4 regions of the Jeotgalibacillus haloalkalitolerans genome follow, and region 4 is predicted to be linked to each of the others. Evidence: riboswitches for the same ligand, from Rfam matches in the RefSeq annotation. Region 4 holds a riboswitch; each other region holds the start of a gene.
What was found. A riboswitch is a leader RNA that binds a small molecule or an ion and turns the genes downstream of it on or off. The one in region 4 is predicted to bind S-adenosylmethionine.
Positions count from the first base shown of each region.

Region 1: it holds a riboswitch for S-adenosylmethionine, as region 4 does, so the genes downstream of both, UFB30_RS14380 (bifunctional homocysteine S-methyltransferase/methylenetetrahydrofolate reductase) here and UFB30_RS11280 (Na+/H+ antiporter NhaC family protein) in region 4, are expected to answer to the same signal.
Region 2: it holds a riboswitch for S-adenosylmethionine, as region 4 does, so the genes downstream of both, UFB30_RS10265 (L-cystine transporter) here and UFB30_RS11280 (Na+/H+ antiporter NhaC family protein) in region 4, are expected to answer to the same signal.
Region 3: it holds a riboswitch for S-adenosylmethionine, as region 4 does, so the genes downstream of both, UFB30_RS13505 (O-acetylhomoserine aminocarboxypropyltransferase/cysteine synthase family protein) here and UFB30_RS11280 (Na+/H+ antiporter NhaC family protein) in region 4, are expected to answer to the same signal.

Region 1 covers NZ_JAXQNN010000006.1:72,180-80,263, forward strand. Annotated here, with positions in the region: gene metH (methionine synthase) at 1-783, opposite strand, end outside; gene UFB30_RS14380 (bifunctional homocysteine S-methyltransferase/methylenetetrahydrofolate reductase) at 731-2,581, opposite strand; SAM riboswitch class I at 2,665-2,771, opposite strand; gene UFB30_RS14385 (DUF4352 domain-containing protein) at 3,091-3,621, opposite strand; gene UFB30_RS14390 (SOS response-associated peptidase) at 3,771-4,412, shown strand; gene UFB30_RS14395 (potassium channel family protein) at 4,436-5,092, opposite strand; gene UFB30_RS14400 (STAS domain-containing protein) at 5,122-5,868, opposite strand; gene UFB30_RS14405 (cobalamin B12-binding domain-containing protein) at 5,872-6,531, opposite strand; gene UFB30_RS14410 (DEAD/DEAH box helicase) at 6,624-7,739, opposite strand; gene UFB30_RS14415 (ABC transporter ATP-binding protein) at 7,880-8,084, opposite strand, start outside.
Region 2 covers NZ_JAXQNN010000003.1:43,831-51,914, reverse strand. Annotated here, with positions in the region: gene UFB30_RS10280 (acyl-CoA dehydrogenase) at 1-255, opposite strand, end outside; gene UFB30_RS10275 (CotY/CotZ family spore coat protein) at 619-1,200, shown strand; gene UFB30_RS10270 (hypothetical protein) at 1,439-1,759, shown strand; SAM riboswitch class I at 2,070-2,173, shown strand; gene UFB30_RS10265 (L-cystine transporter) at 2,255-3,643, shown strand; gene UFB30_RS10260 (hypothetical protein) at 3,879-4,499, opposite strand; gene UFB30_RS10255 (Ltp family lipoprotein) at 4,851-5,546, shown strand; gene UFB30_RS10250 (hypothetical protein) at 5,729-6,073, opposite strand; gene UFB30_RS10245 (uracil-DNA glycosylase family protein) at 6,076-6,810, opposite strand; partial or broken gene UFB30_RS10240 (GntR family transcriptional regulator) at 6,941-7,381, shown strand; gene UFB30_RS10235 (NB-ARC domain-containing protein) at 7,427-8,084, opposite strand, start outside.
Region 3 covers NZ_JAXQNN010000005.1:103,207-111,290, reverse strand. Annotated here, with positions in the region: gene UFB30_RS13525 (GntR family transcriptional regulator) at 61-447, shown strand; gene UFB30_RS13520 (ABC transporter ATP-binding protein) at 444-1,349, shown strand; gene UFB30_RS13515 (hypothetical protein) at 1,321-2,061, shown strand; gene UFB30_RS13510 (hypothetical protein) at 2,058-2,798, shown strand; SAM riboswitch class I at 2,890-3,007, shown strand; gene UFB30_RS13505 (O-acetylhomoserine aminocarboxypropyltransferase/cysteine synthase family protein) at 3,123-4,424, shown strand; gene metX (homoserine O-acetyltransferase MetX) at 4,438-5,508, shown strand; gene UFB30_RS13495 (aliphatic sulfonate ABC transporter substrate-binding protein) at 5,561-6,535, shown strand; gene UFB30_RS13490 (ABC transporter permease) at 6,549-7,322, shown strand; gene UFB30_RS13485 (ABC transporter ATP-binding protein) at 7,337-8,074, shown strand.
Region 4 covers NZ_JAXQNN010000003.1:225,684-233,767, forward strand. Annotated here, with positions in the region: gene ytvA (YtvA family blue-light photoreceptor) at 4-786, opposite strand; gene UFB30_RS11260 (transcriptional regulator) at 999-1,220, shown strand; gene UFB30_RS11265 (MFS transporter) at 1,278-2,456, opposite strand; gene UFB30_RS11270 (MerR family transcriptional regulator) at 2,623-3,381, shown strand; gene UFB30_RS11275 (SRPBCC family protein) at 3,496-3,948, shown strand; SAM riboswitch class I at 4,043-4,150, shown strand; gene UFB30_RS11280 (Na+/H+ antiporter NhaC family protein) at 4,291-5,592, shown strand; gene UFB30_RS11285 (GH32 C-terminal domain-containing protein) at 5,867-8,084, shown strand, end outside.

The DNA.
Region 1 (8,084 bases), on a different contig from region 4:
ACAGCTGACATAAGACTGATTGATTTCTGAAAGTGAACGGATATGATCCTGCATAAACTCAGGTCCTGTTGCGCAGTTCAGCCCCACGGATACAGGGTTCATATGCTCAACGCTGATATAAAAAGAGTCTATTGTCTGACCCGCAAGCGTTGTTCCCATCGGCTCAATTGTCCCTGAGATCATCAGCGGCAGTTCTTTACCTGTTTTCTTGAATGCATCCTGAATACCGAGGAAGGCACTTTTAACGTTCAGTAAATCCTGACTCGTCTCAATTAATAACAGATCCGCACCGCCATCGATCAGCCCTTTTGCCTGTTCAGCATAAGACGCTTTCAACTGTTCAAAAGTGGCGCCTCCTGTTACGCTTAACGTTTTTGTTGTAGGACCCATAGAGCCTGCAACAAATCGCGGGCGCTCTTCAGTAGACCATTTCGCAGCGGATTTTTTCGCAATTTCAGCGCCAAGACGAGACAGTTTATACGCATCAGAAGCGATATCATACTCTTCCAGCACCACGCTCATACTGCCAAATGTATTAGTTTCCACGATATCTGCACCTGCTTCAAAGTAGGCGTCATGGATTTTTTCTAATAAATCCGGACGTGTACGGTTCAGGTTTTCGTTACACCCTTCAAGGTCTTCCCCACCGAAATCTTCTGCTGTCAGGTTCGCATCCTGTAGCATCGTGCCCATCGCACCGTCCATAATCAGGATTCTTTTCTCAAGCTGTTCATTGAATAATGTGCGCACGTTGGTTTCCTCCTCGCTTTGCCGCCTGCTCATTGGCATAGCGTGTTAGTTCTGCTGTCATTTCATAGCGCATAAATGGTGTAATCAGGTAGATGCCATTAAACAGATCAAGCGCTGTATCAATTAGAGACTTTGTAATCGCAAGCCCTTCCTGATATGACTTTTCACGATCTCCTGACACTGCAGCCATGCGGTCTCTTACCTGCTCAGTCAATTTGATACCCGGTACTTCATTATGCAGAAAATCTGCATTTTTACTGCTTGTCAGCGGCATCAGACCAATATATACAGGTTTGCCAAGATCTTTTACTGCTTCAGCTGTCTGAATCAGCTTTTCCTCTGAAAATACAGGCTGACTCATAAAGTAATCAGCGCCGGCTGAGATTTTTTTCTCAAGACGCTGTACCGCTCTTTCCACACTTCTGACATTCGGGTTAAAAGCGGCGCCAATGGTAAAGGATGCTTTTTCTCCGAGGTCTTTCCCTGACATGGACATCCCGTTATTCAGCTGTTGAATCATTTCGATCAGTTCAAACGATGATACGTCGTAAACTGAAGCCGCACCAGGGAAATCCCCAACCTTTGTCGGATCACCTGTGACAGCAAGTATATCGTGAAGTCCAAGTGTATGAAGTCCCATCAGGTGACTTTGGAGGCCGATCAGGTTACGGTCTCTGCACGTTAAATGAACGAGCGGACGCACACCCTGCTGCTTAATCAAATAACCGAGTGATTCATTGGAAACGCGCGGGCTTGCCAGGGAATTATCAGCAAGTGTAACGGCATCCGCTCCTGCTGCGCCTAGTGCTTTCGCGCCTTCAATAAAGGTATCTGTATACAGCTTTTTAGGAGGGTCCAGTTCAACAATGACTGACTTGCGGTCTCTGACAATGTCTGTGAGCGGCTCAGGCAGATCCTTCTGTCTTGAGCGCACCACGATTTTTTCAGCTTTCTCTACTCTTTTTTCAGTAATTGGTTCAAGACCTTTCAAAGCCCGACTGAATGCTCTGATATGATCAGGTGTCGTTCCGCAGCACCCACCAAGCAGTCTCACGCCCTGTTCTCTGAATGCAGGCGCCACCTCTCCAAAATAATCGGCATTGTTGCTGTACTGAAGAGAACCTTCTGAGTAAGATGGAAGACTGGCATTTGGATAACAGGACAGATACGCCTTTTCCGGCAGCGGCACCTGCTCAAGTGACTTAATCATATGGAATGGTCCCTGCCTGCAATTCAGCCCGACTACATCCGCTCCAAGCTGTTCAAGCTCAAGCAGTGCTTCAGCGACCGGCTTACCATTTTGCATGACATCCGGCTCCTGAACCGAAATATGCGCGATAATTGGCAGATCCGTTTCTTTTCTGGCAATTTCAATGACTGCTGCCAGTTCCTCAAAATCGTAATACGTTTCAAACAGTAAACCGTCTACTCCCTCTAACAGTAAACAGTAAAGCTGTTCCCGGAATGTCCGCTTAATTTCATTCAGATCAATGGACTGTGGACGGAAGCTTCTGATCCCGCCGATTGTACCGAGAATAAACGTATCTTCTTTTGCCGCAGCCTTCGCGTTTTTAACAGCTGCAGTATTAATTTCTTTTACTTTTTCCTCGAGACCGTATCGCTCAAGCTTATGATAATTTGCTCCATAAGTATTTGTCTGAATGACATCTGCTCCTGCATCTATATAAGCCTGATGAATCTGCTGTATATGTGTTGCATGTGAAAGATTTAATTCTTCAAAGCACTGGTCAGAACCATATGAATACAGGAGGGTTCCCATTGCGCCATCACCAATCAGTATCCGTTTTTTCATTTCTTCAAGTAAATTCATTTCGTCACCCTTCCTGCTTAATAACGTGTATATACAAAAAAGCCCTCTTTCATCATAGATAAGAAGGCTTTAGACAACTAAGCTTCTTATCTTCCCTGCCTATTTGCAGGATGGATTTAGCACCTTTTCACTGATGTGAAGGTTGCTGAGGTTTCAACGGGCCTTGTCCCTACGCCTCTCTTGATAAGAATCCACGCTATTCAATTAATTATGACAACTTTACAAGAAAGAGGGCTGTTGTGTCAATAGGAGCGGTGATTAAAGTGTATTTAAATGTGATCTGGTTCATTCTCTTAAAAAAAGAGCCCGGGACCAGGCCTCAGACTCTTGAATCGTTTCGCTGCGCTTCAGGCGGACGCTTTCCGGACGGAGGTTGCTGAGCCTCCTCAGCCTGCGGCTTCCGGGGTCTCAGCTTCCCTCTATTCGTCCCGGAGTCGCCGCCTTCCGCTCCGCTACACTAATATTTCATTAAAAATTCTATATTTTTACTCTACATATTTAAAAACAACTTAATCTAAAGATGTAATTCCCGGCAGTCTCCATTCAACTTCTTCTTCACCGATTGTGCCTAAGAGTTTGAATGCAGTTGTTGATGCTGATTCGTATTGCAGTGAGCCTTCAGCTGTTTCTCCTGCTGCGATTGTCCATTCTGATGGATCGCCGTATGCCGTTTTCTCTTCGTCTGAAAGATCTGTCAGTGTAAAGTCTTCTGATGATAATGATACTTCTTCTTCACCGTTATTGGTCACTGTCATGTTAATTTCAAACATACGGTTTGTGTCATCGATCTGTTCTGCTACGCCTGTGTCAGTAACTGTTAGCGTGATGTCACCCGCTGTCACTTCGTCCCCAACGAGATACAGTTCAGGTTCAGCGCTTTCTTCGCTTTCAGACTCCTCTGCTGAAGTATCCTCTGTCTCTTCTGCCGCTTCTTCTGTTGCTGTTTCTTCTTCTGTTTCTGCTGACTCTGATGATTCGTCTGAGCAGGCTGCCAGCATAAGTGCAGCTGCCATTGCAGATACTAACCAAAATTTCTTCATATGGAAAACCCTCCTGAATATGTATGTCTGGGTTCAGTATGATTCGTAAATCGAAACAAATCAACTAATTACCTTTAAAAGGAAATAAGTTTAAATCTTCTCTATCTTCGCAATATTTTGTTAGAATTCATTTAAAGGAGAGATGTATAATGTGCGGAAGATTTTCGCTGGTAGAAGCGATGTATAATCTGCAGCAATATTATCAATTCGAAATGCGAGATGATTTTCTTTATACACCTAACGAAAACCTTGCACCGAGTCAGCAGGCTGCAGCTGTCGTTCAGTTAAATGGCACCCGTTATCCAGCTTCATTCAGGTGGGGGCTGATTCCGCCATTTGCAAAAGATGAAAAGATTGGTTACAAAACGTTTAATGCGCGGTCTGAAACAGTAGCAGAAAAGCCAAGCTTCAGGAAAGCCTTTGGGTCAAAGCGCTGTCTTATACCGGCAAGCTCGTTTTATGAATGGAAAAAGTCAGGGAAAGAAAAACAGCCTTTTGAGATTAAGAGGCTTGACGGAGAACCGATCACATTTGCAGGCTTATGGGAGTCATGGCGGAATGGGGACGAGATCATCAGAAGCTGTACAATCTTAACAACTGAACCAAATGATCTGATGGCTGATATTCATAACAGAATGCCCGTTATACTTGAGAAAGACAGGTTCAATCAGTGGCTGAATCCGGAAGAAAATAAAGACTCTCTTAAACAGCTCCTGAAGCCATGTGCAAACGGGCTGCTGAAGGCTGAAGCAATTTCAGACGACAGATTTAAAAGGTCCGGCACCTCTTAGTTAAGAGATGACGGACCTTTTTGTTATACACCCTGTTTTTCAAAACGGTGAAGCTTTCTATTCTCACCAATGACAATCAGAACATCGTCTTTTTCAATCCGGTCATCCCCGCTAGGTGATACAAGCATATCGTGCCTTCTGTAAATTCCGACAATGTTACAGCCAAATCGGTTTCTGACATTCAGTGCAGCGATTGTTTTGCCGATAATTTTTGGCGTTGCCTTAATTTCGACCATTGAATGCTCTTCAGACAGTTCAACATAATCAATAAAATGCTTTGAAGCCAGACGGTGGGCAATTCGTCGTGCCATATCTTTTTCGGGACGGATGACACGTGTTGCACCTATCTTTTCAAGAACCTTCTGATGATACAGACTGGAGGCTTTTACCCAGATTTCCTTGACTCCAAGATCAGTGAGAATAATCGTTGTTAAAATACTTGCTTCAATATTTTCCCCAAATGATACAACAACCAGATCAAAGTTTCTGATTCCGGCCTGAATCAGAAGCTGTTCATCCTGTGCATCTCCCTGGATGACATGTGTAGCAATATCAAAGTATTTATCCACTAACTCTGCATTGCGGTCCATCGCAAACACTTCTGCACCGATTTCGTGGAATTCTTCAACAAGATGTCCACCAAAGCTGCCCAGTCCGAGTACTGCAAATTGTTTGTTCATGTCAATCCTTCTTTCTCATTCACTTACTTTTAATAAACAATACGTGAGAGCTTATCCTCCAGGTTATTTATAAAAGTAAGCTTTTGCATCGTTTTGATCTGATGAAGAAATGGAGCGTGCTCCGGCTTCACTCCGGTTATTGTACACTCAGTTCCGAACAGTGAAAAGCCTTTAATCATTTTTATTAATTCATCAACACCTGCGTTGTCCATCTGACCGACTGATTGCAGGTCTATAATCACTTCATCGATGTGATTCGCATAAATATTATTTAAAATCCGCTGCTGATTATTTTGGATCAGAGTAACGTTTAAATCCCCGAAGATTGGGATCAGCACAATCGCACCAGTTAAATGTATGGCAGCAGTACTTAATTCATTAATACGTACAAATGACTTTTCAAGTTCATTCTTTTTTAAAATCAGTTCCATATCACTTTCTTCAAGACGGCGCTGATGTTCTTTCACTTTATTCATCAGCTGAACAATCATATGATCTTCCTGCTGGAGGATCATAACCGCCTGGTGTTCATCCCACTCGATTTGGACGGTAAACAGTGAAATGGTTCCTTCTACAGTGACTAAATTCAACTCTAACTTTTCTACATGCTTATCCTGTATAAATCTGACGGCTTTTTCCCGGCTTTCATGATCAACCCAATCGAGAAATGAAGCGGATCTGCCAAGCAGTTTCAGTGCTTTGCCCGAAGCTTCTACTATATTTAATGAATGATCAATGATCACCACAGGCATCGGCATGGCATTAAGGTGGATCAACTTTTATTTTCCTCCTTTAGTGCGATCTGTCAGCCAGGCAGATAGCTCGCTTCCTTCCTGAATGATCGTTACCTTCGTGTCATCAGCTTTATCGAGCAGCTGATCAGGAAGTGATAGGAATCTTCCGCCGATCAGCAGTTCAATGTTTTCAAAGCGTTCCATCAGTCTCTGTATATATGAAGGGACTTTTTCTCCCTGCTTCAGCATACTTGCCGACATCCCTATCACATCCGGCTCCCAGTTCACTGCCATTGTTAATACAAACTCAACAGGCAGATTAGCACCCATAAGGCGGACTTCATAGCCATTTTCCTCAAAGATCTGTGCAATCATACGGATGCCAAGGTCATGCTCCTCCTGTTCAACACAGAAAAATAAAGCTCTTCCCTGATCCTGTACTTTATTTTTAATTCTTGGCAGTAAAACTTCATGCTTATAACGCGCCAGTGTAAAATCACACGTAGTCGTTGCAAGGTGTTCATCTGCAACTGAGATTTCATTCTCCTGCCACTTCTTTCCGATCTCAACCATTGCAGGTGTCAACAGTTGATAAAATATATCTTCAGTGGAAGTTCCATTTTCCACTTCATTCATGACATACTCCCATGCCTTTTCCTGATCTCCATCAAGCAGAACATGTGTGAAATCCGTTACGGTTTCCATGATATGATCACTCCTTAATTTTTCGAGTGTCTAACTTATATACAGATTTTCGTTGTTCTGCTACAGAAAGTCAACTATTCCACTTTCAGGGTTCAGACAGACTGCCACTCACCGCGGTACATCGTCACCTCTTCAAGCTCTACACCCAATTCCTTTGTATATCGCTTAATTTTTTTCACTTCCCCCGGGGTCACAAAGGATAGAACCGTTCCCTTTGCTCCTGCCCGGCCTGTTCTGCCTGAACGGTGGATATACTGATCAAGTGATTCGGCAGCATCCATATGAATCACATAAGTGACTTCCTCAATATCAAGCCCTCTTGTTGCAAGGTCTGTCGCTAACAGAAGCGGCAGCTCGCCCTTACGGAATTTACGCATTGAGGCTGCTCTTTCTTCTTTCGTCAAGTCACTATGCAGCACAGCGATTTCAAGGTTTTTGTAGTTCAGTTTTTCTGCAGCCGTCATAACATCAAGTACTTCCTGCATGAATGCCAATGACTTTTCCTGTTTCATGGAATCCATCCGGACCATTCTTCTGATCATATCGATTTTTTCACGGTGCTCGCAGACCATATACTGATGACGGACATCTCCCTGCAGTACTTCTTCACGCCCTACTTTAATGACCTCAGGGGACTTCATGATTCCTTTACCGTCTTCAATTACTTCCTCAGGTAAAGTGGCGGAAAACATCGCCATCTGTCTCTGATCAGCAAGCGTGCTTTTAATGATCTGTCCAATTGACTCTCTATGTTCCGGCAAAAGAAGCTGATCTGCTTCATCCAGGATTACGGTTCTGATCTCATGTGTTTTCAGTTTCTTTTGTTTAATCAGCTCAAGAATTCTGCCTGGTGTACCGACGATCACATGCGGCTGTTTTTTCAACTTTTCAAGCTGTCTTTTCGGGTTCGCTCCACCAATAATGGATGCAGATTTCATTCCGGCATCTTTCCCCCACTGCTGCAGCACATCGAGTATCTGCATTGACAGCTCCTTAGATGGGGCAAGGATCAATGCCTGTGGAAGCTTTTGATCAGCCTTAAGGTTTTCAATCAGGGGCAACACATAAGAAAGTGTTTTCCCTGTTCCTGTTGGCGATTCCGCAATTACATCTATTCCTTCTATCATCAGCGGGATGACTTTCTCCTGTACCGCTGTCATTTTTTCAAACCCTGTATCATTCCACTTAGTTAGTGTTTTTTCAAGCATCTTTTCCACTCTCCGTTCATCTCATTGCTTATTATTGTACCATTTTCATTTAAATTACGCAGGAATCAAAAAAGAGACAGGATTTGATGATCCTTGTCTCTGAGTGATCTTATTCAATTCATCATTTGAACAGGCATGTATTAGCCAAGCAGCTGCTCTTTCAGCTGACTGCTTTGCAGGTCTGCATAAAAGCCGTTTTGCTTCAGCAGTTCATCGTGATTTCCTTTTTCAATCAGCTGACCGTTATTAAGCACGAGGATCTGATCAGCGCTTTGAATTGTGTTCAGTCTGTGGGCAATGACAAAGCTTGTTCTGCCTTTCATCAGGACTTCGAGCGCTTCCTGA
Region 2 (8,084 bases), 180 kb from region 4:
CTCACAAAGCGGCGCGTACTCTACATTGCTGAGGCCAGCCCCGTACTCACTCTCAGGCAAAAACAAATTCCACAGCCCCTCAGCCTTTGCCTTCTCCTTCAGCTCTTCCATGATTGGCGGCACCTTACTCCAGCGGCTGTCCCCTTCATTTACCTGCCGCTCATACACCGTTTCATTCGGATACACATGCTCCTCCATAAATGAAGTGAGCTTTTTCTCAAGATCTTTCACCTTAGCAGAATAAGAAAAATCCATACTTCCATCCCCTTTTGTTTTACTAACTAACCGGTCGGTATGTATGGTTTTAGTATAACGGATTTGGTATTGGAGTCAACTAAATAATGGGAGGGATTCTGTCACCAGCCAGGAGATTGAAACGGTGCAGGGCTTAATTTAGTGGAAAATCTATAGAATTTTAATACCTTAGAATCTAGCATTACATAAATTAAAACTTTATATATTTTAAGAACACTTGCCCGGCAATACACCTTCACCTTTCCTATAAAACTCTAAAATCATTTCGTCTATTTTTTTCTATCAGGCTATTGTACAGGCATTAAGTCACTCCTTTTCATATACATATTAATGCAACAACAACTATGAAAAGGAGAGATTTAAATGTGTTGCGAAAAAAAAGATTCATGTGTCTGTGGTATTGTTCACGAGATTGTGAGAATTCAGGACGAGGTAGCTGCTAACAATAATGGGTGCTGTGTAACAGGATGTGACCAGGCAATCAGAAAACTGCTATCACCAATCGGGACTAATGGGAATGGAAATGGTCCTACTACTATTCCCTTCGCACTTTACTGCAAGGGAGATTGCAAACCGTTTATCGGAAGTGGCGTATACAAATCACCTGTTGGCGGATCTGGAATGACCGCTTTAAAGTGTGTTGAAACACCTATCTTCCGGGCAAAAAAGTTTGTGGATAAAGATAAAGACAGAGAAAAAGATAAGTGCTGCGTCCAGCTGGAATTACTACTTCCAGTTCCGATGGGAGGGGGTGCGCCTGCAGCATCAGTAAAAGAAAAAGAAAATGGAAAAGCAAAAACAATATGCGATTTCTTCCCTGGAGACAGCATCAGAAACCTGCAGGCAACTGGCATCTGCCTGACAGTAGACTTGAATTGTTTCTGCGGTATCGTATGTCTGGATCCAATCACGCCTATATCTGTATCTGAGTTTGACAGGGTTTAAAAAACGAGGACTAAACGTTAAGGGTCTTTGGACTTGAGCGAGGCAGCAAAAGGATACAACCGAGTATCTTTTTGCTGCTTTTTTTGAATTCTATTTAGAAATTATACATTTTGGGAAATTTGCTTCCAGTTATTGAATTTATGATAAGGTAATATTAATTATTTTTACTATTTACAGGTTTTTTATCATGCGCCTGCCAGTGAAAATTTTAATAGTAGAAATCTATGGGGGAAATGTTATGTGGATCATATTAGGTTTTATTGCAATCGCAGCAACACTAATTAATATTTATTTGTTTTCTGCAGGAAAGGATTATAAGCTCGCAATGGCTGCAGGCTTATCATTTACAGCACTCACACTTTGTGCAGAGATCAGCTTTGTAGCGGGGCAGGTAGCAAGAGAAGACTGGTCAGCTGTCAGGGAAGTCGTTAATTTTCAATGGGCACTGTGGGTATTAACAATTATTTCGATCATCCTGAATGTCTTACCAGTATTTTTAGAGCGTAAAGATCAGAAAAAAAGAATGAATGCTACTTCATCAAACAGAGTAGCAAATTGAAATATGTTTCAAGTGACAGAGATAACTCCTGCATCATTACGTTAAATGATGCGAGAGTTATCTAACTGGCGTTACAATTTACAGTTCTACAAAATAAATTGATGAATATACTTGTGATACCTCCACCTTCTTATTTCTAAGGAATTCGAACTTCAGCCCTCAAACGAATATAAACCAGTGTACGTATCCCCTTCCCAACTTCACAAACAGCATTCTTTGACAGAAAAAATAAATATTGACAGTCCATCTGCGTTTCGCTAATATAAAAACCAAGTATTTTTATCGGGATACTTCATAAACTCAATAAATCGTCTTATCAAGAGAGGTTGAGGGACTGGCCCAATGACACCTCGGCAGCAGACTGACTCATCAGTACTGTGCCAATTCCAGCAAGTGTTTCTTGATAGATAAGACTGGATTGATGTTTTTTCTTCCAGTTTATTTTTCTGACTGGAAGTTTTTTATGTTTAAAATTCATTTAGAGGAGGAAGTTTTGTGGACATTTTTTTAGTTAGTGTCAATTTATTCGTGTTAGCTGCTCTCATTATTTTTCTTTACGTTCTTAAAAAGAAGCACGTATCATTTTCGAAAAGGGTTTTACTTGGTTTGGCATTCGGGATTATCCTTGGATTTGCATTGCAATGGATCTATCCATCCGATTCTGCCGTTATTACGACGACGGCTGATTGGTTTAATTTGATTGGCGGTTCTTACATCAGGCTGTTACAGATGATCGCGATCCCGCTGGTTTTCATTTCAATTCTTGCGGCTTTTACGAAGCTGACTTTAACAAAGAATATCGGAAAAATCAGCGCACTCATTATCGGGATTTTGGTTGGAACGACTGCGATTGCAGCTGCTGTCGGGATTGCAACTACTGCTGGTTTTAACCTTGAAGCGATTCAAATCGAACAGGGTGAAGCGGAAACAGGACGCGCTGCTTCATTAGAAGAAACGTATGGCACAGTAGAGGATGTAACATTTCCGCAGCAAATCCTTGCTTTAGTTCCGTCAAATGTTTTCCTGGACTTCACAGGTGCACGCCCGACTTCCACGATTTCAGTTGTCATTTTCGCAGCTTTTCTTGGTCTGGCGTTCCTTGGTGTCAGAAGAAAACAGCCGGAACAGGCAGAATTATTTTCTAAGATTGTCGACTCTCTTTATGCGATCGTCATGCGCGTTGTGACATTAATTTTAAGATTAACGCCTTATGGTGTGCTTGCGGTCATGGCGAGAACGGTCGCCACAACAAACTTTGATGCCATAGTCAATCTCGGCAAATTTGTGATTGCTTCGTACGTTGCACTCGGTGTGGTCTTTATTATTCACTTGATCCTGCTGACAATCTCAGGCCTAAACCCAGTTACGTTTGTCAAAAAAGCATTTCCTGTTCTCGCTTTTGCGTTTACAACGCGCACAAGTGCCGGTGCTCTGCCGATGAACATCCGGACTCAGCAGAATTTAGGTGTAAAAGATGGGACGGCTAATTTTGCCGGCTCATTTGGATTATCTATCGGGCAAAACGGCTGTGCAGGTGTTTATCCTGCCATGCTCGCGATCATGATTGCGCCAACCGTCGGAATCAATCCTCTAACACCGTCGTTTATATTAACGGTCATCGCCGTTGTGGCAATCAGTTCCTTTGGTGTTGCAGGCGTTGGAGGCGGCGCAACCTTTGCTGCAATCCTTGTCCTGTCAGCCCTGAACCTTCCGATCGGCTTAGCGGGTCTGTTGATTTCCATTGAACCATTGATTGATATGGGAAGAACCGCTGTGAATGTGAGTGGCAGTATGACTGCCGGGGTGTTGACGAGTAAGGTGACGAATGAGTTAGATGTGGATCTGTATAATGACCGGTCTACGCGGGTTAGTGTGGAGGCTTAGAGATAGCGAATTAAAAGCAATGCTTATGCTTGCTCTTTGATTTATGTCACATATCCACTAATTACAAGTCGGCTATGGACTTCTATGTTTTTACGCAAAGGAAGTCTCCGTACCCAAGATATATTTACTGCAGATCGTTAACATTTAAAACGACCTTGAAAAGCATTGCACTTTTCAAGGTCGTTTTGTTTATTTCAATTGATTTGATAATGTCCAGACTAACATCTGACTATAATTAGCCTTCGATATCTTCCATATCATCAGGATAAACATACTTATCAAATTCTTCCCCAGTAGCTTCGTCTACAATAGAAACCGTAACTTTGGCTGAGTCAATGTCCTCTCCGTCATACACCTGATAAATCATTCCTGTCATTCCTAAAGTCAAAATACCAAATCCATCAAAGCTATTTTCAAAAGCTTCCTTCTCAACAGTTACAGTAAATTCGTCAAAAGAGTCATTATGAGATATATCTTTGATCGAAACAAAATCTTCACCTGTAATGAGCTCATTCAGTGACTCTTCCATACCAGCTTCGATTTCCTGCATCATTTCCTTATGATCTGATTTAGACATTTTATAGGTTAAAGAACCGTCATCATTTTTCGTTACATCTTTTGCACCATCTTCTTTTGCCTCAGCGATAAGCTGGTCAATATCTTGACCTTCAAACATTGAAGCTGGAAGTGTCAGTTCTACATTTAGTAACCCCTTGTCCACTTCCACAGATTGTTCCTCTTTGTTTTCCTTTGAATCCTCTGCTGTACCAGAACCGTTACTTGTATCTTCTTCTGATGAACAAGCTGCCAAAGCAAGCATTGAAATTAATAATAAAAGGTAGCTGAATTTTTTCATATTTAAGTAAACCCCCACATAATTCTAATTTATGTATTTTAACACCAGTACATGTTAGCACAAATTAGTGAAACATTATACCTATACTCTAGTATTTGTATAATTAACACTATTAAAGAAATGATTTTTTAAGTGAAAATTGTTTTATATAAATGCATTCTATCCCGTCCTTATGCCCTTTTCAAATTTTGAAATATGTAATGTAAAAATGGCATTCATACACTTAAATTATGAAAATCATAAAATTCAGTAAATTTTTTGGAAGAAAATAAGTAATAAAGTCTTTTATTTTTTCAAATTTGCTGTAACATTGTATCCGAAACAAATTATACCTATTAGGGGGATTTTATAATGGCTAAGAAAGATAAAGTAAAGAAGCCGATCTACAAACGCTGGTGGTTTGTAACAATTGCAGTGATTTTCGTCCTTGGTGCGATTGCAAATCTTGGTGACACGGAAGAAGTCGCAAATGATGTTGCTGAAGAAACTGAAGAGGTTGCTGAAGAAGTGGTAGAAGAAGTAGAGACTGAAGAAGCTTCAGCTGCAGAGGAAACTGAAGAGCCTGCGGAAGAGGAAGCAGTTGAGGATGACGTCCCAACTGAATTTAAGTCTGCTTTAACGAAAGCTCAGATGTACTCTGATAATATGTACATGTCAAAGGCTGGCCTTTTTGACCAATTGACTTCCGAATATGGAGAGCAATTCCCTGAAGACGCTGCCCAATATGCAATTGATAATGTTGACGCTGACTGGAATGAGAATGCCTTAAAATCAGGTGAAAACTATTCTGATTCAATGTATATGTCCAAAGCTGCAATCTTTGATCAACTTGTCTCAGAACATGGAGAACAATTCTTAGAAGAAGAAGCTCAGTATGCAATTGATAATATCCAGGCAGATTGGAATGAAAATGCACTTCAAAAAGCAAAGACATATCAGGATGACATGAGTATGTCGGTAGAAGCAATTCGTGATCAGTTAGTTTCTGAATATGGTGAACAGTTCACTCAAGAAGAAGCTGACTATGCGGTCAATAACTTAGAATAATATTAAAGGCATGTATCTGGGTAATTGTCCCGGATACATGTTTTTTATGAAAATAAATAATGAAACGTTCCTTGTGTCAGATACCATACACAATTTTGTTTAATTGTATAATGAAATAAATCGTTTGGAAGTTGCCTTTAACTCAGGGTACAGTTTTATCTATTACTTAGATTAATTTTCAACTAAAAATCATTTGTTCTGGCGTTGTCCAGCAGTGTTTTAGCATCAAACTCCTCTTCAACATCATCCCAATACCCTTTTACAAGGAGTGCCTCCGTATACATGGCAGGGAACATAACATTGTCCCTAAGACTCAGTATCCTTGAATGAGTTTGTGAAACTTGAATAAGTAAGGTATCTTCGTCTCTTTTTGCAATCACTCTTGGAAGCTGCTGATTTGTTATATCATAACCACACTTTTCGCACCTTACAATTTCATCAATCTGGATCGTAATGAAGTCGTCTGTCACCTCATGCTTTTCGGTCACATCTTCTATATATCTTCCTCCACACTTCGGACATTTCATATTTATTTCACCTTCTCTCCAGGTTCGCTCCATAAACTCTTTTCAGCTATATTCTGTAAAGTTATAGCAGGAGTTTCTCCATGGAATACAGATGTCTCAGATGTAAGTCGATTTAGGTATTGAGGATGGTATGTTCTAATGGCTACATCCGGCAGGTTTTCGTGTTTCAGATACGCAATCTGCCTGACAGTGCCTTCTCGTACTTTTGAAATCACAACACCAGGAAGATAAGTCTCAATCGCAGCATCGTATCTGGGACCAGTCAAAAATATGACGATATCAGGCTTTAATATGTTCAATTCCTCTTTAAAGATATTAAAATGCAGCTCCTGAATGCTTCTGGTCTCTTTATTTGGTCGCCCCCGCTTACCCGGCTTGCCCAATTTATAAATGTTGTTCCAAACAATGACGGAGTCAATATCACGTGGAAAAACCGACATTAACTTTTTTTGATATCTCCAAAACAAAGTCCGTTTTGCTTTTGTGTCTTTTGCCATAAAGTCAGCGTAGATATCCTGAAGCTGCTCTATTCCATACTTACCAAACTTTCCATTCCAGTCATTCGTCTCCTGACCCACGATCATGATTCTGCAACCGGCTTTTTTATACCCTTCCTCATCCGCTATTTTTAAAAGCAATGGATGCGTTGGCTTCAGCTCATCAGGCAATTGATCAACTGCTAACTTTAACTCTATCCAATGTTTTTTATAGAGTTGATATAATGCTTTATTTATCATCTGGAAACCTCCTTTAGTTAGAAAACAGCTTTTATCAAGCCCTCTATCTCTTTCTCTCTTGCTATATACGTTTCATCCAACAAAATGGAGCGAAATTTTATTATTTTTTATTTCCTTGAAGCAATAACATGAAGGCTTAATCAAAAAGAAACGCGTCGTCAAACCAACCGAAAGCGACCTGCGCCACATGTTCCAGGTACGCATGATCCTTGAAGGTCACGCCGCCAGAACCGCAGCCGCCTACATGACAGACGACGAACTCACCGCACTCGCCGAATGTATCCACATCGGCCGCACCGGCACCATCGAAGAAATCATGAAAGCCAACAAACAATTCCACGACTTAATTGTTCAAGCAAGTCGCAACCCCGTCATGATTGATATCATTGATCAGATGCAGTCAATTATTTATCTGTTCAGAAAAACGGTTGTGTACCATAAGAGACCTGGGTTGATTGATGAGCATGAGGAGATTTATAAAGCGATTAAGGATAGAGATGCTGAGAAGGCTGAGGAATTAATGAAGAAGCATTTGCAGGCGGATTTGGATTTTTCGGTGCATGTTTTGTGAGTGGGAATGGGAAAAGCGTTGATCGGGGGATCAACGCTTTTTTATTTACCCATTAGTTAATTGCAATCTGTTTTTTAACCTTTTGCAGTAATCGTTGTTAGGATCTTTATCTAAACCAAGTTCAAGGTATTTATTAGCATCTTCAAGCAAATCTAAACTCATAAGAATCCAACACAGCCTCGAACAATCAGTAGCATCAGCTTCTTTAATTCTTTCTTTCATTTTATCAGCTAATTTACTAAGTAATACATGTTGTTCTTCAATATCAAATCCAGTTAAATCTTGTGATTTAAGGTGGTTAATTTTATTTGCTGCTTCACTAATATCTTTAAAACTTACTGAAGGTATTAAACATTTTTCAACTAAAGCATGGATATATCCCGACCAGTTTTCATTTTGTTGATCAATAGAAGCTATTTTATCCCAAATTACAATTGATGCACTTTCATCATCAGAATATTCGAGGTAGTGTTCTAAATACAACCTTGATTTTCCTAATGGGTCTTCTTTACTGAATTCTTCGGACAAATTTGCAATCAAAATCCATGCTTTATAATAGTGTCTAGCGATAAACTCTAACATAGGCAAATTTTCTTCCAATGTTGTATGTTCACTCTTTATATTTCGTGCTAAATTTCTGAACAATCTATTCACTCTTGGTTCAATTCCATTTTTGATTTCATGCTTTTGAGCTGCACCAAAG
Region 3 (8,084 bases), on a different contig from region 4:
AAATACTATATAGTACATTACAACAGTAATGCACTATATCAGATAAAGGAGGTGACTGAGCTGATGCTGAATGCAGACAGTACAAAACCGATTTATATACAGATTGCAGAGTGGCTGGAAACAGAAATTTTGCATGAACGATTTAAAGCACATGAAAAGATGTTTTCGCAGTACCAGCTGGCTGATCAGTTCAATATCAATCCGGCCACAGCAGCAAAAGGGCTGACCATACTTGCAGATGCAGGGATTCTATATAAGAAAAGGGGACTTGGGATGTTTGTGACAGAAGAGGCGGCTGAACAGATCCGCCACAGGAGAATCAACGAAACTCTGGCAGCGCTTGTATCCGATGTAGTTGCCGAGGCAGAACACCTGAATGTAAAAGAAACAGATCTGATCCACATGATTCAGCTGGAGCAAAGTCGCCGGAAAGGGGAAACGTCATGACGGTTATTGAATGCAGACATCTTGAGAAAAGGTTCAAAAACGGTGCCGGTGTAAAAGATGCGGACTTTATCATTCAGGAAAATACGATTACCGGCATTGTCGGAAGAAACGGGTCTGGTAAAACAACGCTCATGAAAACGATCGCCGGTTATTTAAAAAAGACAGGCGGGGACATCAGTGTGTTCGGTGAAAAGCCCTTTAACAGCCTGAAGGTATCTGCCAACAGTATGTATCTTGATGAATACACTGTTTTCTCGAATGCGCTGACGACGAAAGACATTTTGCATCACCACAGCCGTTTTTATCCGAACTGGGACGCAGAGCTTGCACAGCGTCTTGCGGAGTATTTTGCCTTACCCATGAATGTTGGAACGGATTATCTGTCTAAGGGACAGAAAAATACGTTTTTCGGAATCCTTGGTCTTGCAGCACGCTGTCCGCTGACGATATTTGATGAGCCGACAACCGGCATGGATGCCTCAGTCAGAAAAGATTTTTACCGGGCACTGCTGAAGGATTATCTTGCACATCCGAGAACGATTCTGATTTCAAGTCACCACCTTGATGAAATTGATGAATTGATTGAAGATCTGCTGCTGATTGATGGGGGACGTTCGGTTCTGCATCTCCCGATCGAAGAAGTAAAAGAGTATGCGATGGCTGTCACCGGCCCGACTGTTCAGGTTAAAAGCTGGTCAGATCAGCAGGAAGTGATTGCCCGTCTTGAAGAAAAAAGCGGATTCTCAACAGTGGTTGTGAAAAATCATTTTACTGCGGCTGAGAAAGCAGCTGCGCGTGATCTTAGATTTTCGCCGGTGTCTGCGAGTGATTTGTGTGTGTATATGACGAGAAGAAATACAGGGGGGATTGATGATGTCTTTAGCAACAGTCAGCACGGGTGATGTGATCCGGCAGCAAGTGATTTATAAATGGTATTCCTATACGTATCTGCTGCGCAGTCTTGTTCTTCTGCAGGTGATCGGGATTATATTCTCTGCGATTGGATCTGGAGGAATGGCGACGACTAATGATTTGTTTTCGATTGAAGTGTCAACCTACTCGACGAATACTGTTTTTGCTTTCACGATATTCTGGATGTTCGTTACGCCGGCTATGCTCACTGCTAAAAACTATTTGTATGAAGATTTCTCATTTGTTACAAACCGTTTCATTTCTCAGGTTTCCAATGCAATTCTGTTTGCTTCTGTTGTCTTGATTGCTGCCATTTTTACTGTATTGAGCAGCTATCTGATTTATCTCATTATGTTATTGGTACGTCCGGCAGAGTATTTTCCCGGGCTTTCAACGGTAGGGTCACCCGGGGAACTGTTCATTGCAGGTGCCGGTATGTTCGGGTATTACTTAATGGCTGTTGCGCTTGGGTATCTGTTTGGAACATTATTGAAGATCAGTAAGCTGTTTTTTGCACTGATCCCGGCAATCATATTTGTTCCGAACATCCTGCAAAACTACGTTCTATTTGAATTCGCTCATCTCTTTTATGTTCAGGAAAGCTCACTGCTGATTTTTCTGGTAAAAGCACTTTTTACTGCAGTCATATTGTATGGTCTGGCAGTAGCGCTGACCAATAATAGTGAGGTGAGAGAAATATGATGTTCCTTGTTCAAATACTTCCAATCGCACTCGTTTTACTGATTTTCACACTCTTTTGGAGAAGAAGAGAGCAGCAATTAAAGCCCAAAAAACAAAGAATATTTACTGGGAAGCTGTTGCGTACCCGACTGATCTATATCATCTATTCCGGCGTTCTCTTGGTTGCTATGGCTGCATATTATATTTTACCGGTATCAGCTGATGACACGAATGCCATGTCAGAAGCGGAACCATCAGACTATTACTTTGACCTGTATGGACCCGCTCAGCAAAACAGGTTTGATGATATTGCGCCTGAATTTCTGGTGGAACAAAAGCAGTATGATTTTTCAATGGACCGGCTGATTATTCCTGCGCCAGGTTATGGGTCGTCTTATGGAGATGTGCTAATTGCTGTTACAAAAGATGAAGAGGTTGACCGTGAAATTCTGATTGACATTTATGAAACACCTGTCGTATTAAATGGTTATGACATTACGGAAACCATCAAAAGAGCAGAAGTGTCAATTGCCGCTGGTACAGTGAATGTAGAAAACTCATTTCACACCAACAGGCTTCAGTTCAATCAGTTTAATCCACCGGTTGCCGCACAGCAATTCATGAAAGGGGAGCGTGCGGACCTGGCTTCAGGCTTAAATTATTCGAGTGGCATGAGTGTCATCCATCTGCGGGTTCCGGCACACATAGAAATTCAGTCCGATCCAGAAGCAGAGGTAATAGAATTCAAAGCCCAATAAAATAAATATTCAGAAAAAGGTTGACTTCCTTTTTCAGACTCTTTATAATCCTCAACAAGAGCAAACACAACATGTACTTACAACTTTATAACTCTTATCCAGAGTGGCGGAGGGACTAGGCCCTGCGATGCCCGGCAACCAACGTATCAAATCCTGATACGGAAAGGTGCTAATTCCTACAGACCCTGAAAAGGTCTGAAAGATAAGAGGAGGATATATAACCCTCTTCTTATGAAGGGGGTTTTTGTTTTCCCCTTTCACCTTCATCCAGTTACAACTTCACTGTAAAAAAATCCATCAACTCACTAAAGGAGAGATTCATTCATGACCAACAATCAGCCGCAATACAATATTGAGACGCTATTACTTCACGGTGCAACAGAATCAGATCCGACTACGAATTCAAGAGCAATCCCGATCTATCAGACAACGTCTTACACGTTTGACAGCGCTGAGCATGCGCAGAATTTATTCTCACTTGCTGAAGAAGGAAATATCTATACACGAATCGGAAACCCGACAGTCGCTGCTTTTGAAAATAGAATCGCGCTGTTAGAAGGCGGAGTCGGTGCTGTGGCAACAGCTTCCGGCATGGCGGCAATCACTTATGCAGTACTGAACCTTGCAGGCGCAGGAGATGAAATTGTCGCTGCTGCAAATCTTTATGGCGGCACTTACAACCTTTTCGCCCAGACGTTGCCGAGATACGGTGTGAATGTAAAATTTGTTGACGGGACAGACCCGGAGAACTTCAGAAAAGCGATCGGTCCGAAAACGAAGGCTGTCTTTGCAGAAGTGATTGGAAACCCGAGTCTGCATGTACTTGATACAGAAGGAGTGGCAAAAGTCGCTCATGAAGAAGGCGTTCCGCTGATTGTTGACAGCACATTTGCAACGCCTTATCTGAACAAACCGATTGAACACGGGGCAGACATCGTTGTCCATTCAGCAACGAAATGGATCGGTGGACACGGCACAACGATTGGCGGTGTCGTTGTAGATGCAGGAACATTCAATTATGATAACGGACGCTTCCCGGATTTTACAACGCCTGACCCAAGCTATAACGGATTACGCTTTGTGGATCTTGAAGCAGCGGCATTTATCGCAAAGCTGCGGGTGAATCTGCTGCGTGATACAGGCGCATGCCTCAGCCCTCAAAATGCATTTTATTTATTGCAGGGACTTGAGACGCTGCATCTGAGAGTGGAGCGTCACGTGGAAAACGCGCTGAAAGTCGCTGAGTATCTGGATCAGCATCCTTCAGTTGACTGGGTGCAGTATCCGGGTCTTGAAAGCCACTCATCATATGAGGCGGCGAAAAAGTATCTGCCTAAAGGAGCCGGATCAATTATTGTATTTGGCATTAAGGGTGGACGCGAGGCAGGCAGAAAAGTGATTGATCATACGCAGCTCTGGTCACATGTTGCTAACGTTGGGGATGCGAAATCACTCATCATTCACCCGGCTTCAACAACACACGCACAGCTGACAGCTGCAGATCTTGAGGCAGCCGGCGTAAAGGAAGAGCAAATCAGATTATCAGTCGGTATTGAATCTGTTGAAGATTTAATTAACGATTTAAATCAGGCGATTGAAAAAGCGGCAGTACCAGCGCATTCGTAAGGGAGGAACCACCATGGGAGAGACATTAACTGAGAAGGTCATGCATCGTGAAGGGACAGTTAACATCGGTTCTTTGACACTTGAATCCGGAAAAGTGATAGATGATGTCTCTCTCCGCTATGAGCGGTCAGGAGATCCGTCATTACCTGTGATCCTGATCTGTCACGCGTTAACCGGGACGCACCAGTCAGTCGGAACGGAGCAGGATCCGGGCTGGTGGCGTGGATTTGCCGGTGAACATGCTTACATTGACTTAACAAAGTTTCAGGTGATTACATTTAACGTTCTTGGCGGCTGCAGCGGTTCTACAGGTCCAGATTCACTTAATCAAAACGGTGAAAAGTACCGCACAGCCTTTCCATTTATCACGGTAAAAGATATGGTGAACGCCCAGTATCACGCCTGTCTGAAGCTTGGAATCACAAGCCTGCACGGTGTCATAGGCGGGTCACTCGGCGGTATGCAGACACTTGAATGGTGCATCAGCTATCCTGATTTTATGGGAAAAGCAGTGCTCCTTGCAGCGACGCCATCATTAAGTGATTACGGGATAGCTTTCAACCGGATCGGAATTCATGCGATTGAAAATGACCCGGCCTGGAACAACGGCTTGTATGAAAATGCCTCTGACGTAAAAGGGTTTGAGGTTGCCAGAATGGTCGGTCTTGTCACTTACAGAAGTCCCTACCTGTTTACAGGCAGATTCAACAGAGAAGAAAAAGAAGTGGAAGAAAAGCAGCCATTTTATCAGGTGGAATCCTATTTAAAATACCAGGGTGAAAAAATCACGAAACGGTTTGACCCGAACAGCTATTTGACACTTTTATATGCGATGAATCATCACGATATCAGCAGGTATCACGGCAGTATTCAGGAAGCAGCCGGGAAGATTAAGTCAAAGCTGCTTGGCATTGGATTTAAGGGGGATCTGCTATACCCGCCGAACGTAATTGAACAGTTTATCAGCTATGTACCTGAAGCTGACTTTCATGAAGTCGATACAGATTTTGGTCATGACGGCTTCCTCGTTGAATTTGAAAAATGGGGGGAGCTCGTCAAATATCATTTTGAAACTGGACAGTAAAAGCTGTCCGTTTCTTTTAAACATAATTCTGAGTAAACAGGGAGGAATATAAATGAATAAATTAAGTGCACTTATCTTATCATCAGCGGCAATCGGGGTCCTCGCTGGATGCTCAGCAAACGCCAGTTCAGATGAACAGCCGGAAAAAATTACGCTTGATTATGCTTATTATTCACCAACGAGCCTTGTACTGAAAGAGCAGGGACTGGTAGAAGAAGCACTGAAGGATGAAGGAATTGAAGTGGAGTGGGTACTCAGTCAGGGAAGTAATAAGGCACTGGAGTTTCTTAATTCCAGAAGTGTTGATTTTGGGTCCACTGCAGGAGCGGCAGCCCTGATCGCAAAATCAAACGGCTCTCCGGTGGAATCCGTTTACTTATACGCAAAGCCGGAGTGGACTGCACTTGTTGCAGCTGAAGGATCAGATATTCAGTCAGTGGAAGACCTGAAAGGAAAAAAAGTCGCCGCAACGCTTGGAACAGACCCTTACATATTCCTCCTTCGTGCACTTGAAGAAGCAGGGGTATCCTCAGATGAAGTGGAAATTGTGAACCTTCAGCATCCGGATGGAGCAAATGCATTATCTTCAGGTCAGGTCGATGCATGGGCCGGACTGGATCCGCATATGGCAAGAGCAGAACTGGATACGAATGCAGAACTGTTTTACCGGAATCCTGACTTTAATACGTATGGAACACTGAATGTCAGATCAGAATTTGCTGAAGATTATCCTGAGATTGTGGAAGAAGTAATTGCGCAATATGAAGCAGCACGTGAATGGACGATTGCGAATCCTGATGATGCCGCACAAATTCTTGCAGATGAAGCGGAAATGAACCTTGAGGTGGCAAAAGCAAGTCTTGCCCGCAATGACTTTTCAAATCCGGTCATTGGAGATGAACATACTGAAGCGCTGATTGCAGCGGGTGAGGTGCTGCGCCAGGAGGAAGTGATTGATCAGGATGCAGATATTGAAGCACTTGTTGATGAATTGTTAAACCCGTCATTTACAGAGAGTCTGGAGTAAAGGAGGGAGCGGTATGAAAAATAAATTGAATCTGATTGGACTCGGACTGATCCTCCCAGTTGTGCTGATCGCTGTCTGGGAAGCAGCGGCCCGACTCGGCTGGATCGAATCATACCTGCTGCCAGCCCCGACCGTTGTGGTCACGTCAATAATTGAAATGGCACAGGAGGGTACACTCTGGTCGCATGTGTCCATCACATTATACAGAGTGGGGGCAGGATTTCTGATCGGAACCGCAGCTGCCCTGATAGTCGGTGCAGCAGTCGGATACTTTAAACAGGCAGAAAGGCTGCTCGATCCGATTCTGCAGGCATTCAGATCTATCCCGTCACTTGCCTGGGTTCCATTATTTCTTTTATGGATGGGCATTGGAGAGCCTTCTAAAGTCACGTTAATCGCAGTCGGCGTATTCTTCCCGGTTTATTTAAATATCGTATCAGGTATTCAGGGTGTCGACAGAAAGCTGATTGAAGTGGGAAAGGTCTATCGTTTCAGCTCACTGCAGTTAGTCAGAAGAATTATCCTGCCGGCGTCTCTGCCATCGTTTCTCGTAGGGATCAGGAGCGGACTTGGCTTAGGGTGGATGTTTGTCGTTGCTGCAGAGCTGCTTGGTGCAAGTGAAGGACTTGGATATCTGCTTGTACTTGGGCAGAATACATCTTCACCGGAATTAATTATCGCAAGTATCATCTTATTTGCAGCACTCGGTAAAGGGACAGATGCACTGCTCAAAGGAATTGAAGCAAAGTCATTGAAGTGGCAGGATAACCTGCAAAATGCTCAGTAAAAGAGGTGACTGCATTGTTAACAGTAAAAAAAGCATCCCGCTTATTTAAAGATGGGGCAGCCGGATTTAAGGATATATCCTTCACTGTTCAAAAAGGTGAAATTGTCGGTATTCTCGGGACGAGCGGCTGTGGTAAAAGTACGCTGCTGCGCGTACTGTCAGGACTAGATCAGGCAGACAGCGGCACAATTCACTTACATGACGGCAGCGGAAAAGGAGCAGGCGTTATTTTTCAGGAACCCCGGCTGATGCCCTGGCTGTCAGTAGAAGATAACGTGCTGTTTGGATTTAAACATCCTGCAAAATACCGTGAGCAGGGTGCACATTATTTATCCCTCGTAGGGTTAAGTGAATTTTCAAAAGCACTTCCACGTGACCTGTCAGGTGGAATGGCGCAGCGAACTGCGATTGCGCGGGCACTCGCTTCAAAACCTTCGGTGCTATTACTGGATGAGCCATTCAGTGCACTTGATGCATTTACAAAAATGCAGCTGCAGGATCTGCTGCTTGATATCTGGCAGGAAGAAAAAACCACAATGGTAATGGTGACGCATGATATTGATGAAGCACTGCATGTCTGTGACAGAATTCTGGTGCTGAGCGGACAGCCTGGTGAACTGGCAGCTGAAATCAAAATCAGCCAGCCAAAGCCGAGAAGCAGAAGTGATTTAAGTCTCGCATCGTACAAAGAAAAAATTTTTTCGATCCTCGAAAACAGTCATACCGGGCTTCAAAAGTATTCAGTTCAATAATTTTCCTAGA
Region 4 (8,084 bases):
GTTTTAATCAGTATGGTTAATAAAGGCTAATGCAGTTTTTACATTGCTGAATGTAGTAAGAGATTTCATATCTGCCTTTAAAGCAGTCATTTTTTGAGCAAGTGAGGGCTGGATGCCTGTAAATATAGCACTTGTGCCGGTGATCGATATCAATCTCTCGAGATCAAACAGGTGATTGACTGCAATCTCATCAATTTCCACGAGACCCGACAAATCAATAATCAGATAATTGTCAGTCGTGTTTTGAAGATAGATCATGACATTATCAATCAGCATGTGGTATCGGCGCTCGTTTAATTGACCAATCATTGGTAGAACAGAGGCTGTATCACTGACGGGAACAATAGGGGTAGACATTTGCTCCATTTCCTTCACATTAGCCTTAAGCTGATCTTTTTGCTGCATATTTTCAGTGATATCTTTCTGAACACCGACAAAATAGACTTTGTTATCTAAATACAACGGATCTATAAATAACTCATTCCAGAAAATTTTATTCCCTTTCGTGTAATTCAGGATTTGCACATTTACAGATTCACCGGCTTTTATCCCATCTCTCAGCTTTCCAATCGTTGCTGAATCAGTTTTTTCACCCTGGAGAAAACGGCAGTTCTGTCCAAGCACCTCTTCTTTACTGTAGCCTGTCATATCCAAAAAACCTTTATTCGTATAAATAATCGGATTGTCAGGCAGTGAGGAATCTGTAATGATCAACCCTGCTCTGGTGTAATCAAGTGCTGTTTCTATGAACCTTGCAAGTTCCTTGTTGTTTTCAGATAATATCAATCTCTTCACCTGCTTCATTATGATCCATTCAGTTCATATTATTGAACTAAATGCTGATAGAAAATATAATATGATAATTTTTACCCATTTTCCATTCTTTTTAACCTTTCGGGAACAAAAATAAATAATGAACGCTGAGTACCTTCACAGCAGCTTTTCAGTTTACATTAAGAACGTTTGTTCGTATAATGAAAGTACAAGGAGGAATGATCATGAAAGAGAAATTATTCCGCTACTGGCAGCAGGGTCTTACAGTTAAAATAATTTATATGAAAAGCGATGGCGTCTGTTCTGAGCGAAGAGTGCGGATCAGAAAGCTTGGGGAAGCTTCATTTACTGCTTACTGTCTGAAGAGAAGAGCTGTGCGTACTTTTCACTATGACCGTGTTCTGTCAATTAAACCAATGATAAAAAAGGAAAAACTGATTATCTGAGTATTTTTAAGAGTCCTCCCGTAAGCGGATGCTTCAAAAGGACTCTGCAATTACATATTACTGTTCTCTTTCTTCTTCGATTCTCCTGATCTCTTCATACCGCTGGCGCTGTCTGTAGCCATAGGTGGAAGACAGGACAACTTCTTCGTCTTCAAGGGCTGAACCGAGTGCGCCGATAATTGTGGCAATACTCGTTGCTGTCCAGGCAATATAGAAATAATTCACGTACCCGACATCCGGGGAAACCTCAGATTGCAGCAACCCCATTGGAATAAATAAAATCACCGCAAATGAAAATAAAACAAACAGCAGCAAGTAATAAAAACAAACAGACGTAAAGAGTGTCAGAAACGTTGAAGCATTATAAAGCTTCCTGAGATGTGATGCTTTTTCGGTGAACTGCTTTTTCTCCCACAGCTGATGCGCTGAGATAATCCAGAATACCATTGCAAGGATTGAGATGTTTGAAAGCAGGAACATCCTCCAGACGCTGTATTCATTGCTCAGCATCCACAAGGTCGGAAACACCAGTGCATAAGCGCCGGTTGTAAAAGCAAGCATAATGACTTTCTTGAATGATGAAAACATGACCCATGGCTTATTAGCACGGACCATACCGGTTAACAGACGCAAAGCACTGCCGGAGTATGAATTCACTTTAAATCTCACATCAATATTTTCTGTATCTTCAGGTGTTTCTCTTTTAATTGGTGATACTTTATCAAACCCTTTTCTGCCTAACAGCCTCTTTGGATTTCTTGTTTTTAGTTCTTTATCTTCTGTCTGATCCTTCTTTTCGAGCCTTTGTTCAGCTCTTCTCCGGCCCTCATCAGACGTTGTATAAAACATTTCATTTACAAGCTGCAGGATTGAATCCCTGACTCTGCGTGCAAGCGGAACTGCGCCAAGACCAGGCAGGCTGATTAAAGCAACACGCTCCTCTTCATATGCTTCTGCGATAATCGCTTTTTTACCCTGAAGCAGTGGAAGGTCTGTAATCGCTACTGTAAAATTCCATTTGTTCTCGTCTCTCAATGATAAAATGGCCCTCATCACTTCTTCAGACTGATCAGTGCCACCTGTTATAGAATCAATTGAGCAGTCTATTTTCCAGTGCCGATGATCATCAACATAATAATCCAGCAGTTCAGGCAGGTCAGCTTTCAGCGAATCAATTAATTCTTTTGGATATCCCGGTGCCGCGATCAAGCCTACTGTATAATCAGATCCGCTCATTTTCTCACCCCGCAAATTCTATGTATGTCTTACTTCTTTAACCTAAAATGAGGGTGTTAAAAACGCTCATTTCCAATTTATAATATTTATATAAAAAAATATGATTATATCTGTTGACCTTCACGCAACGTAAAGCCTTATGCTTAATCTGTCAGGAGGGGTTTAGATGGAATATACAGTTCAGCAGCTGGCAAAGCTGTCCGGTGTGAGCGGCCGCACACTGAGATATTATGATGAGATTGGTCTGTTAAAGCCTGCGAGAATCAGTTCCTCAGGTTACCGGATTTACAGTCAGAAGGAATTGGATCTGCTGCAGCAGATTCTCTTTTACCGGGAGCTTGAGGTGAGCCTTGAGGAAATTAAAAATATCATTCATCACCCGGATTTTGATCTGATCTCAGCTTTGCAGCAGCACGTTGAAAAACTGGAGGAAAAGCATACCCGTCTTGAACAGATTATTTCAACCGTAAAGAAAACGATTGAAAGCAAAGAAGGAGGTACTCCAATGTCAGATCAGGAGAAGTTTGAAGGATTTAAGAAAAAGATGATTGATGAAAATGAAGAGAAGTACGGAAAAGAAGTGCGTGAACAATATGGAGATCATGTTGTAGATGACAGCAAAGCCAAAATGATGGGGTTGTCTGAGGCTGACTTTAGACGGATGAATGAAGTGGAGAAAGCACTTTTTGAAGCCCTGAAGAATGGCTATGAAACAGGTGATCCTGCTTCGCCTGAGGCACAAAAAGCAGCTGCACTGCATAGGGAATGGCTGAGCTTTACCTGGCCAAAGTATACAAAAGAGGCGCATGCAGGTCTTGGGGATATGTATGTGAGCGACGAGCGGTTTACTGCGTATTATGACAAACACTTTGAAGGCGCAGCAGTATTTTTACGGGATGCGATTGATGTTTATACGGGAAAATGATATTGATCGAATAGTCATCTGCAGACGTGCAGATGACTTTTTAGGCTGTACCGACTCTATAGTTTAAAATAAAGATTAAGTTCAATTTATGGTAAAACGAAAGGGTGGACAGCAATGATCACATGGAAAGAAGAAACAATCATTACTGCGAACATTGAACATGTATGGGACTTATTCAAAGATAAAAACATCAAAAGAATTATGCCAAAGGTGTTATCACACGAGCTTGTGGAAGGTGAGGAGACTGTAGCTGGCGCAAAGCATCAGCAGCAGTACGGTGAGGGTAAACGCGTGGAGACTTATATTGTACATACCCTCGCTTATGAAGATTATGAAAATGAAAAGTTTAAGAAAGTAAACTTTGTTCTTGGCAAAGCCTTTGACACGACCTTTTCTTTTAAACTGGTAAAAGAAAGCGAACAGCAGACCAGACTCATCTATGAAGGTGAAAATAAGGGAGCTAATTTTATAGGCAGGGCAATGCTGAAATTTGCCGGTAATAAGCAGGATCATCAAGTTGTACTCGATTTCCTTAAAAGAGTAAAAAGTGAAGCGGAAAGTGCCTGAAGAGAGATTGAATATTCTTAATTTAAATGATTGTATTGACTTATCCGAGTGAATCACTTATATTTCAACAATCAATAAAAACTTCATAACCATCTTCTTATGATGAGAGGCGGAGGGACTGGCCCTTTGAAGCCTCGGCAGCGGACTCGCAAGTTGAGTACTGTGCCAATTCCAGCAGGCGTTTTTGCCTGAGAGATAAGAAAAGTTGTTTGCTTATACAAGCCTCTTCTTTTTCTTATTGGAGAGGTTTTTTTGTGTCCTGAAAAACCTTTCCAACGTTTAATTCACCCCGGAGTGGGTACATTCAGCAGGGCACGATACTATTTCAGGAGGCTCGGACAAATGAATCAGGAGAATATTCAAAGCAATCCGCTGGCACTTATTCCGTTCGGCGTATTCATTTTACTTTTTATCGGATCAGGTATTTTAACAGGCGACTTTTATTTCATGCCTGTATTAGTGGCATTGTTCACAGCGATTTTAGTGGCAATGCTCATGAATAGAAAAACAGATTTTCAGACGAAAACGATGCAGCTTGCAAAAGGTGGCGGACATCCGAACATTATTTTGATGGTTGTGATCTTCCTTTTAGCCGGAGCTTTTGCTTCAGTAGCAGAGGGAGCTGGTGCGGTTGATTCAACCGTTAACCTTGGACTGTCACTGCTGCCGCAGAATCTGCTCATTGTCGGTCTGTTTGTGATCGCATGCTTTATCTCAATTTCAATGGGAACGTCAGTCGGAACAATCGTTGCGCTGGCACCAATTGGTCTTGGACTTTCAGAACAGACAGATATCGGTGTGGCGCTTGCTATGGGTGCAATCGTCAGTGGTGCAATGTTTGGTGATAACCTGTCAATCATCTCTGATACGACGATTGCAGCAGTTCGCACGCAGGGAACAAAAATGAAAGATAAATTTAAGGCGAATATCTTTATCGTATTACCGGCCGCCATTATTACAGCGATCATTTTTGGTGTGCTGACAACCGGCAACAGTGCTTCAATTGATGGGGATAACCCATATAATTTAGTTCAGGTGCTGCCTTATCTCGGTGTATTGATTTTTGCTGTAGCCGGAGCAAATGTGATTTTGGTGCTGCTTGGCGGAATCATTTTTGCAGGAATTGTTGGTCTTGCGCTCGGACAGTACAGCTTTATGGACTTAATCGGTCTGATTGGTGATGGCTTTACAAATATGCAGGAGCTCGCGATGATCGCGATTCTGCTTGGTGGACTAGTGGAGCTGATCAGAGCAAACGGGGGAATTGAATCCCTGCTTCAGGCAGTAACGAAACGTGTGAAGACGAAAAAAGGCGGGGAAGCCGGTATTGCAGGGCTTGTAAGTACAGTAAACCTTGCGACGGCTAACAACACGATTTCCATTATTACTGCTGGACCGCTTGCAAAGCAGATTGCAGATGAGTATGACATAGATAAACGAAGGTCAGCGAGTTTACTTGATATTTTCGCGAGCTCTGTGCAGGGTGTGATCCCTTATGGCGCGCAGCTTCTGGCTGTTGCAGGGGTCGCTGGTATTTCGCCGGCTGAGATTGTACCGTATTGCATTTATCCGATTCTGATTGCATTGTCAGGTGCAATTGCGATCGCGATTCAATATCCGAGATTTATAACAAAAAATGATTAGATGAAGGTCTGCCTGGCAATTAGTTAATCACTGACTGCCAGGCAGACTTTTTTAATTGAAAGGATCCCTGTTGTGGAAGAGCACAATCAGTGCTATTTTCTCTTTATTCTTGAACCTTTCTATCCGAGCTGTTAAGATTTAAAGCAATTTGATAATCTCATACAGCAGGATTGTGACTGATAAGCAGGCAAGACCTGAAAACAGGAAGAGACCATTAAGGATCTTCCATGTTTTCGGGTCTTTTTTATTTCGCATAATCAGGGAGGAAGAAAGAATGGATAAAAAATGGTTTGTATTAGCTGGAGGAGCAGGTGTTGCAGCGACGATGCTGATATTGTCACAGCAAACCGATCAGCCTGTTCCGGATCAAGAACAGGAAAGGACGCAGGAAGTGAATGAACGGTCAACCGAAAGAGTAGAAGATGCACCGGCACCCACTCATGTATTAAGTGAGGATGCGCTTCATCAATGGGCGTTTAATGAAGCACGCGGGATTGCTGCTAAGGATGTTGGCTTGGATCAGCTTGATGATGTAACAGCAGCAAAGCCGTCAGGTCTTGAATGGAAAAGTGGTATTGATCATGGTGCTCTGCTATTTGATGGATATTCCAACTGGATGGAGAGGCCTCCTGAGAATGTTCAGGTGCCTGAAGGGTCGTTTTCTATTGAAGCATGGGTAGCACCGAGAGCCTATGAATGGGGAGATGAAGGAAAAACTTCTGCAATCATCAACCAGCATGACAGGGAACAGCAAAAAGGTTTTATCGTTGGAATGGGGAGACACGGTTATGTTACCTTTCAGCTTGCCCTGAACGGGGAGTGGCATGAGCTCTGGTCTCCGGCAGGAAAAGTGTTGCCAAAGGATCAATGGTCGCATATTGTTGCTCAGTTTGACCAGAAGGCAGGAAGAGTCCAGATTCTGATCAATGGGAAAGTCGTTGCTGAAAAAGAAGTATCTGCTGATATGCAGCTCACCCCTGCTGAAAATATACCGCTGCAGGTTGGAAAACATAATCAGGCAACTGCAGTTTCTGAAGTATTTCAGGCAAATATGTTTAATGGTCTTATGGACAATGTTTCGATATATGGGCGTGCTTTTTCGGAAGAAGAAATTTTGCAGCAGGTCAATGAAGTGAAAAATCAATACAATGGTGAGCTGCCGGCACCTGAGACTTCTTATGATCGAACTGTCTATCGAGGAGATCGTTATCGTCCGAACTATCATTTTACGGCACCACAACACTGGATGAATGAACCCCATGCGCCGATTTATTATAATGGTGAATATCATTTGTTCTATCAGTTCAACCCTGCAGGCCCATTTTGGCATCAGATTCATTGGGGGCATGCAACGAGTGAGGATATGATTCATTGGGAGGACCGGCCGGTAGCCCTGAGTCCGACTGAAGGAACTGTAGCCAGGGATGGTGTCTGGTCGGGCAGTGCTGCTTATGATGAAAATGGTGTGCCGGCTCTATTCTATACAGCCGGACACGATGAAATGATCCCTAATCAGATGACAGGTATAGCCAGACCAGGAAACCCTGATCATGCAAAGCTGGATGAGTGGAACATGAATGCTGACGCTGTCACTGTTCAGGAGGAAAACCTGACTACGCCTGAGGGGAAAGTGTTATTTGGGCAGTTCCGGGACCCTTACGTCTGGAAAGAGGGCGACAAGTGGTTCCAGCTTGTAGGGTCCGGAGTTGAAGAAGCAGGAGGAACTGCACTCTTATACAGTTCAACTGATATGGAGAACTGGAATTATGAAAAACCGTTCTTGATTGGAGATAGTATGGAATTCCCTAAAACGGGTGATGTGTGGGAGCTTCCATTCCTGGTGCCAATTAAAAACACTAAAACAGGTGAGGAAAAACATGTCTTTATGATCAGCCCGTATTACATGGAGTCCAGTCCCTATGCAGCGCGATTCACCTTTTACTGGATTGGCAGCTGGGATGCTGAGACAATGACATTTACACCGGATCATCAGGAACCGCGTGAATTTGATTATGGAGAGCATTTCACCGGTGCGCAAGGGTTTGTCGATCATGAGGGGCGCAGTCTGGTCACGAGTATTTTGCAGGACCGGCGCTCCGAGCAGGATAAATATGAATCCGGATGGGCGCACGGGGCAGGAATGCCGATCGAGTTATTTCTGAATGAAAAACAGGACCTGGGGATTAGTCCAATTGAAGAAGTCGCTTCTCTCAGACAAAAAGAACTTGTCTCAATTGAAAATGCCACAATGAAAGAAGCAAATGAAGCATTGCAACATGTGCAAAGTGACCAGCTGGAAATCGAACTGGAGTTAGACGTCAGCGATACAAAACACGCAGGGTTAAAAGTACTGGTATCACCTGGAAACGAAGAAGAAACTTTTTTGTTTTATAACAACGAAGACGGTTCCTTCAATATTGATCGAGGCCGCTCAAGTCATAATCCGGACATTGAAAAAGGTGTTCAGGGGGGGCCGGTAGAATTGAATGGGG